2 regions of the Rhodoferax sp. AJA081-3 genome follow, and region 1 is predicted to be linked to the other one. Evidence: predicted binding sites of a transcription regulator. Region 1 holds the regulator's gene; the other holds the start of a gene.
The links. Region 1 encodes sigma-54, which starts transcription at its own class of promoters, with help from an activator protein. Its sites were predicted from a motif close to TGGCANGNAANCTGCTTT; they were not measured.
Positions count from the first base shown of each region.

Region 2: the regulator sigma-54 is predicted to act here: its motif matches at 1,600-1,617, upstream of HZ993_RS09040 (urease subunit gamma).

Region 1 is NZ_CP059068.1:2,470,409-2,474,619, forward strand. Features, by position in the region: gene HZ993_RS11520 (class I SAM-dependent RNA methyltransferase) at 1-1,039, opposite strand, end outside; gene rpoN (RNA polymerase factor sigma-54) at 1,036-2,646, opposite strand; gene lptB (LPS export ABC transporter ATP-binding protein) at 2,765-3,541, opposite strand; gene lptA (lipopolysaccharide transport periplasmic protein LptA) at 3,538-4,182, opposite strand.
Region 2 is NZ_CP059068.1:1,941,761-1,945,971, forward strand. Features, by position in the region: gene HZ993_RS09035 (ATP-binding protein) at 1-1,159, opposite strand, end outside; gene HZ993_RS09040 (urease subunit gamma) at 1,658-1,960, shown strand; gene HZ993_RS09045 (hypothetical protein) at 1,993-2,187, shown strand; gene HZ993_RS09050 (urease subunit beta) at 2,195-2,506, shown strand; gene ureC (urease subunit alpha) at 2,509-4,211, shown strand, end outside.

The DNA of each region.
Region 1 (4,211 bases):
CATCGTTGCGGTCGCCGCGGTTCGGCGCGCCAGAGCGTCGGGCGCCCGCACCGCTGACACCGGCCACGGCGATACGATCTCCATACGGCGGGTTCAGCAGCAGCACGCCCGGTATGTCGGTAGGCGGCATACGTTGCAAGGCATCACCACCGCGGAATTCGATGACATCGGCCACACCGGCGCGTTCGGCATTACGCTGGGCAAAGTCCACCATGCGGTGGGCCACATCGCTGCCATAGATCAGGGCTTTCTGGCCCGGCTCGGGTTTGACCACTGCGGCGGCGGCATCGGCCTTGATCGCGTCCCACACGTGTTGCTGGAACGGTATGTATTTCTCAAACGCAAAACGGCGCAGGCTGCCCGGCGCAATATTGCAGGCGATCTGTGCAGCTTCGATGGCAATGGTGCCGCTGCCGCAGCAGGGGTCATACAGCGGCAACAGATCGTCGTCGCCATCGGCCCAGCCGCTGGCGGCAATCATGGCCGCGGCAAGGGTTTCTTTTAGTGGCGCCTCGCCCTTGTCCTCGCGCCAGCCGCGTTTGAACAGGGGTTCTCCCGAGGTGTCGATGTACAACGAACAGGTGTCGGTGGTCAGGTGGGCGTAGATGCGCACATCGGGCCACTGGGTGTTGACGTCCGGGCGCACGCCGTGGGCCTTGTCGCGGAAGCGGTCACACACGGCGTCCTTGATCTTGAGTCCGGCAAAGTTCAAAGAAGTCAAAGGACTGTGCTGCGCCGTCACCTCGACCTTGATGGACTGTTTGGGTGTGAACCAGATCTCCCACGCCACGTCACTGGCCGCACGGTACAGGTCTTGTTCGCTGCGGTATTCAGAGTAAGACAGTTGCACCAGTACCCGCTGCGCCAGACGGCTGTGCAGGTTCAGGCGCATGGCATCGCGCCACGAGGCCCGGGCCATGACACCACCGCGGCGAGTCAGCAGGTCTTCACCCATCAGGCCGGTCAGGTCGTGCACCTCGTGGGCCAACAGGTCTTCCACGCCGGCGGCGCAGGGGAGGAAAATTTGGAGTTGATTCATAGGGCCTTCCTCAGTGAAGCGGGAGCAATCTTCAGCCCCTCACGGTATTTGGCCACGGTGCGGCGGGCGCATTCAATGCCCTGCTCTTTGAGCATTTCGGAAATCTGGTTATCGCTCAAGGGCTTCTTGTCGCTCTCGGCGCTGATGAATTGCTTGATCAGCGCACGCACGGCGGTGCTGGACGCGTTGCCGCCAGACTCGGTGCCCAGGCCAGAGCCAAAGAAGTACTTCAGCTCAAAGGTGCCAAACGGCGTGGCCATGTATTTGGCGGTGGTGACGCGGCTGATGGTGGACTCGTGCAAACCCAGCTCATCCGCAATCTCACGCAGCACCAGTGGGCGCATGGCCATCTCGCCGTGGGAGAAGAAGCCCTTTTGTCGCTCCACAATGGCCGTGCTGACGCGCAGGATGGTGTCAAAGCGCTGCTGGATGTTCTTGATGAACCAGCGGGCCTCTTGCAGGCGCTGCTGCAGGCCGGCGTAACTGGCGCTGTCTTTGCCGCCACCGCGGTGGTTGCGCAGCACGTTGGCATAAATGTCGTGCACCCGCAGCTTGGGCATGACCTCGGGGTTGAGCATGACGCGGAACTGCGGGTTGATGCCATTGCGGGCCTTGCCTGCGGCCACCACCAACACGTCGGGCACCACAATATTGCGCTCCACGTCGATGAAGCGGCGCCCGGGTTTGGGCTCCAGCCGGGCGATCAGTGTGATGGCTTCGCGCGTTTGTGCATCGGTGCCACCACAGCGTTGGACCAGATTTTTGACATCGCGGCGGGCCAGCAAATCCATGGGCTGGCCGCAGATGCGCAAAGCCAGTGCCAACAGGCTGGCGTATTCGGGCTCGGGCGGGTTCAGCGCGTCGTCCAGTTGGGCGCGCAGCTGCAGGCGCAGGCATTCGCCTAGGTCGCGCGCGCCCACGCCTGCTGGCTCCAGGCTGTGCAGCAGACCCAAGGCCACCGTGAAGTGGTGCACCAGGTCTTCAACCTGTTCTTCGTCGTCACCGGCCAGGCTGCGGGCCAGGTCGGGCAAGGGGTCTTCCAAGTAGCCGTCGTCGTTCAGCGACTCGATCAGAAAGCGCAACGCGCTGGCGTCGGTCTCGCTCAGCCTGAGGCTCAGGGCCTGGCGGTGCAAAAAGGACTGCAAGGATTCCTGCGTGCGGGCCAACTCGGTGGCGTCGGTATCTTCGCCGTCGCCTAAGTTGTTGGCTTTGGCTTTGGCGTCCGTGCCCCATTCGCCATCGTCGGGCACCATCTCGGTGGTGCCGTCGCCGTCCCAGCTGGGCTCATCGTCACCGCTGCCCAGCGGCGTTGTCTCTTCGTCTTTTGTGCCGCTAGCCCCCGTGGAATCTGCATAGTCTGCTATGGAAGCAGGAGCAACCTCGGCTTCGCGCTCACCGGCGCTGACCGGTGTGTCGGCCTGGGCCAGGCCAAAGTCCTCGCGCACGGCCTCGTCCTGGGTCAGCTCCAGGAAGGGGTTCTCGTCCAGCATCTGCTCCACCTCCTGACTGAGTTCCAGCGTGGAGAGTTGCAAGAGGCGGATGGACTGCTGCAACTGGGGCGTGAGCGCCAGGTGCTGCGAAACGCGTAGAGAAAGGCCCTGCTTCATAGCAAATCAGACCGGTAGTCGGCGGGAACGGCAATTTGCTGCCGGGCCGCCCCAAGGCAAATTAGCCCCCTCGGGGGGCAGCGACCCGCGCAGCGGTGGAGCGTGGGGGCCATATCCATCACATTTTGAAATGTTCGCCGAGGTACACGCGGCGTACATCGGCGTTGGCCACGATCTCGGCGGGGGTGCCTTCGGCCAGCACCGTGCCATCACTGATGATGTAGGCGTGGTCACAAATGCCCAGGGTCTCGCGCACATTGTGGTCGGTGATCAACACCCCAATGTCACGCGACTTCAGGAAATTGATGATGCGCTGGATCTCGATCACGGCGATCGGGTCGATACCGGCAAAGGGCTCGTCCAGCAGAATAAACCGGGGCCGCGTGGCCAGCGCCCGGGCGATCTCCACCCGGCGGCGTTCGCCACCGGACAGGGCCAGGGCCGGGGATTCGCGCAGATGCTCCACCCGCAGGTCTTGCAGCAGGGCGGTCAGGCGGCGCTCGATTTCGGCACCATTCAGCGGCTTGCCAGCCTCGTCGTGCTGCAGTTCCAGCACGGCGCGCACGTTGTCTTCCACATTGAGTTTGCGGAAGATCGACGCTTCTTGTGGCAGATAACCCAGACCCAGGCGTGCGCGGCGGTGGATGGGCATGTGTTCGATGGAGTGGCCGTCGATGGTGATGTCGCCCGCACTGGCGCGCAGCAGGCCCACGATGATGTAAAACGACGTGGTCTTGCCCGCGCCATTGGGGCCCAGCAGGCCCACCACCTCGCCGGTGCGTACGGTCAGCGACACGTCTTTGACGACCTGGCGTTTGCCGTAAGACTTCTGGATATGGCTGACTTCCAGCCGCCCGACCGCGGTGTCGGGCACCGTCTCTACCGATTCACTCACTGGGGGTTACTCCCCAGGGTGGCAGAGGGGCGCAAGGTTGGGCCGGGTTGCACCGGTGTTTTGGCGGCCGGGGTGGCAGACGCCACCGCTTCCGGCTTGGGCGTCAACATGGCACGCACCCGGCCGCCCGGTGCTGGGGTCACGCCGGGGCTGGCGGCGGCCGTGCTGCTGCCGTCCACGCTGAATTTGTCGGTGAGGTTTTCATACACGATGACCGCGCCACTGATTTCATCGGCCAGCTCCGCACCGCGCAGGCGGCGCAACTGGGCCTTGCCGGTGAATTTGACGATGTCGGCGCTACCGTCGTAATCGATGCGTTCACTCTCGACCTCGATAAATTCGTCCACCGCGTCACGCTTCTGCCGGAAAAAAGCCGGTTTGTCGGGGGTGCCGGTGATGACGGCCAATTCAAAACCATCAGGGGTTTGGCGCACATCAATCTTGGCGGCACGAACGATGATGGTGCCCTTGGTCATCACAACGTTTCCTGAGAACACGCTGGTCTGCTTCACATCATCGATGCGCAAGCTGTCAGCTTCGAAAAACGTATCTTTCTTGCGGTCGGCCTTCTCCGCCCACGCAGGCAGGGCCAACGCCGCACACAGGGCCAACAGCAGCAGGAATAGGGGTGGTTTTTTCATAAAGGCACGGAACTTGCTCAGAGCGAGCT
Region 2 (4,211 bases), 530 kb from region 1:
GCGGCTTGTTGATAACCAGATCGGCCACCACGGTCATGATCCAGGCGATGGCGATGTTGGAATACAGCCCCAGCACATCGCCCAGCGCGTGGAACACGTTCATCTCCATCAGCATGAAGGCGATCAGTGTGTTGAACACCACCCACACCACGCGCCCCGGGTGGCTGTGGGTCAGGCGCGAGAAAAAGTTACTCCAAGCCAGTGAACCCGCATAGGCATTGGTGACATTGATCTTGAGCTGCGACACGACGACAAACACCGCAGTGGCCGCCACCGCCCATTGCAGCGAGGTAAACACATACTCATAGGCCGCCAGGTACATCTGGTTGGGGTCAACTGCGCGGTCGGTCGGCACGCTATGTGTGATGGCCAGGTAGGCCAGGCAGGCACCGCCCAGCATCTTGGCCACACCCAACACCACCCATCCCGGCCCGCCCAACATCACACACAACCACCAGCGCCTACGGTTTTGTGCGGTCTGCGCCGGCATAAAGCGCAGGTAGTCGGCCTGCTCGCCCATCTGCGTGATCAGCGCAATGCCTACGGTCAATGCAGCACCAAACAAGTGCAGATTAAAAACCCCACCCACGCCAAAATCACCACCATAGTGCGTAATGCCCTCAAATGCAGCGGGATTTCGCACCAACACAAAGCCAAACGGCAAGAACAGCATCAAGAGCCACAGCGGCTGCGTCCAGACCTGCAGCCGGCTGATGACCGACACGCCGTGTGTCACGAGCGGAATCACGACCAGGGAGCAGATCAAATAGCCCCAACTGGGCGGAATGTCCAGCGCCAGTTCCAGCGCATAGGCCATGATGGCCGCCTCCAGCGCGAAGAAGATGAAGGTGAAGGTGGCGTAGATCAGCGAGGTGATGGTGGAGCCGATGTAGCCAAAACCGGCGCCGCGGGTGAGCAAATCCATGTCCACGCCGTACCGCGAGGCGTAGACGCTGATGGGCAGCCCGGCCAGGAAGATCACGATACCGGTCACCAGGATGGCCCAGAAGGCGTTCACAAACCCGTATTGCACCAGCAGCGTGGCGCCAACCGCTTCCAGCACCAGGAAGGATGCAGCGCCAAAGGCGGTGTTGGCCACCCGCCACTCGGACCATTTGCGAAATCGCTGCGGCGTGAAGCGCAGTGCGTAGTCTTCCATGGTCTCGCTAGCGACCCAGTTGTTGTAGTCGCGGCGGATCTTGACGACCCGCTGCAACGGGGCAGTGGGTGCTGGGGGCAGATCGGGTACGGGTTGCACGCAGGCATGGTGCAGATTTCATGCCACGGTAGTTGTGTATCAGTTGGGCAGCGGGTTTTGCTCCGTGTCCCCCGGCCTTCGGCCTCCTCCTTTACCTGCGCAAAACCCACTACCCGACTGATACCGCGCGACTGGTTGGGCACGCATCGGACGCAAAACTCCCTAGGTATTTACTGTTGCGAGCAAAGACTCCAGCGGCGGGCATTGGGTGGCTGTTCTGCGCAGGTAAAAGGAGGAGCCCGCACAGCGGGCGGGGGACACGGAGCAGAACAGCCACCCAATGCCCACTGCGGGCGCATACCAACAGGCATCCGGCATTTGGCGTACACGGCCAACTTGCAGGGCACGGATATTGCCTAATAATCCCAAAGACCTCTGCCAACCAACTGAGAGCGAGACATGGAACTCACCCCCCGCGAGAAAGACAAACTGCTGCTCTTCACCGCCGCCCTGCTGGCCGAACGGCGTAAGGCGCGCGGGCTCAAGCTCAACTACCCCGAAGCCATGGCCCTGATCAGCGCCGCCGTCATGGAAGGCGCCCGCGACGGCAAGACCGTCGCCCAGCTGATGAGCGAAGGCCGCACCGTACTGACCCGCGACGACGTCATGGAAGGCATTGCCGAGATGATCCCCGACATTCAGGTCGAAGCCAGCTTCCCCGACGGCACGAAACTGGTCACTGTGCACCAGCCCATTGTTTAAGACCTGCTCCCTTCCCTCTGGAGAAAACTCTCATGCGAAACCCAGTTTTAAACGCTACGCTTTCCATAGCTGTGTATGCAGTATCCGCGGGGGCTAGCGCCGTATTTGCCCATGATGGTCATGGTCTGGGCGGTGGTGCCCACTGGCATGCCACTGATGTGTGGGGCTTTGTGGTGGTGAGCGCCTTGTCTGCACTGGCGGTGTGGATCTCGCGCAAAGGAAAGTGAGCAAGCCATGATCCCCGGTGAAATCCTTTGTGACGACAACAGCCCCGAACACGTGCTCAACGCAGGCCGGCGCACCGCCACATTGGTTGTGCAGAACACAGCCGACCGCCCCATACAGGTGGGCTCGCACTACCACTTTGCCGAGACCAATGGCGCCCTGGGCTTTGACCGGGCTGCAGCGCAGGGCATGCGCCTGAACATCGCGTCGGGTTCGGCTGTGCGCTTTGAGCCCGGTCAGCAACGCACCGTGGAACTGGTGGACTTCGGCGGAGATCGCATCGTCTACGGCTTTCGTGGCTTAACGCAAGGAAAACTCTGACTATGGCAACGATTGGACGCCGCGCCTATGCGGAGATTTTCGGCCCCACGGTGGGTGACCGCGTGCGGTTGGCCGACACCGGACTGCTGATCGAGGTGGAGAAGGACTACACACTGGCCGCGGGCAGCTACGGCGAAGAAGTCAAATTCGGCGGTGGCAAGACCATACGCGATGGCATGGCGCAATCGCAGCGCACCCGTGCCGAGGGTGCCGTGGACTGCGTGATGACCAATGCGCTGATCCTGGACCACTGGGGCATCGTCAAGGCCGACATTGGCCTAAAGGGCGGGCGCATTGTCGCCATCGGCAAGGCTGGTAATCCGGACACGCAGCCGGGCGTGGACATCATCATCGGGCCTGGCACCGAGATCATCAGTTGCGAAGGTAACATCGTCACCGCGGGCGGCATCGACAGCCACATACACTTCATCTGCCCCCAGCAGATCGAAGAAGCCGCAGCCAGCGGTGTGACCACCATGCTGGGCGGCGGCACCGGCCCTGCCACTGGCACGTTTGCCACCACGTGCACGCCCGGTCCTTGGAATATTGAGCGCATGCTGCAGGCAGCCGATGCCTTCGCCATGAACCTTGGATTTCTGGGCAAGGGCAACGCCAGCCTGCCGGCGGCGCTGCATGAGCAGATCAGCGCCGGAGTCATCGGCCTCAAGCTGCACGAAGACTGGGGCACCACACCCAGCGCCATCAGCAACTGCCTGGACGTGGCCGATGCAACGGACACGCAGGTCGCCATCCACTCTGACACGCTGAACGAATCCGGCTTTGTGGAAGACACCATTGCCGCCACCAAGGGTAGAGGCCTGTGCGCCTTCCACACCGAAGGTGCGGGCGGTGGCCACGCGCCCGACATCCTGCGCGTCGTGGGGCACGACAATTTTTTGCCCAGCTCCACCAACCCCACCATGCCCTACACGGTGAACACGCTGGACGAGCATGTGGACATGCTGATGGTCTGCCACCACCTGGACGCGGGCATTGCCGAAGACCTGGCCTTTGCCGAAAGCCGCATCCGCAAGGAGACCATTGCCGCCGAAGACATCCTGCACGACCTGGGCGCCATCAGCATGATGAGCAGCGACAGCCAGGCCATGGGCCGCGTGGGTGAGGTCATCATCCGCACCTGGCAGACGGCGCACAAGATGAAGGCTCAGCGCGGGCCGCTGCCCGAAGACAACGCCCGCAACGACAACTTCCGCGCCAAACGGTATATCGCCAAGTACACGATCAACCCCGCCATTGCGCATGGCATCAGCCACGAGGTGGGCAGTATCGAAGTGGGCAAGTGGGCCGATCTGGTGGTGTGGAAGCCCGCCTTCTTCGGCGTCAAGCCCGCGCTGATTCTCAAGGGCGGCTTCATCTCCATGGCGGCTATGGGCGACCCCAATGCATCCATTCCCACCCCGCAGCCGGTGCACTACCGTCCCATGTTTGGTTCTTTTGGCGGCGCGTTGTCGCGCGGCTCGTTGACCTTTGTGTCGCAGGCGGGATTACACGCCGGCATCAAGGAGAACTTTGGCTTGGCCAAGACACTGAGCGCGGTGAAAAATATCCGCGGCGTACGTAAGCAGCACATGGTGCACAACAGCTATCTGCCAGTGATGGAGATCGATGCGCAGACCTACAGCGTGCGGGCGGATGGGCAGTTACTGACGTGTGAGCCTGCGGTCAGCTTGCCGATGGCGCAGCG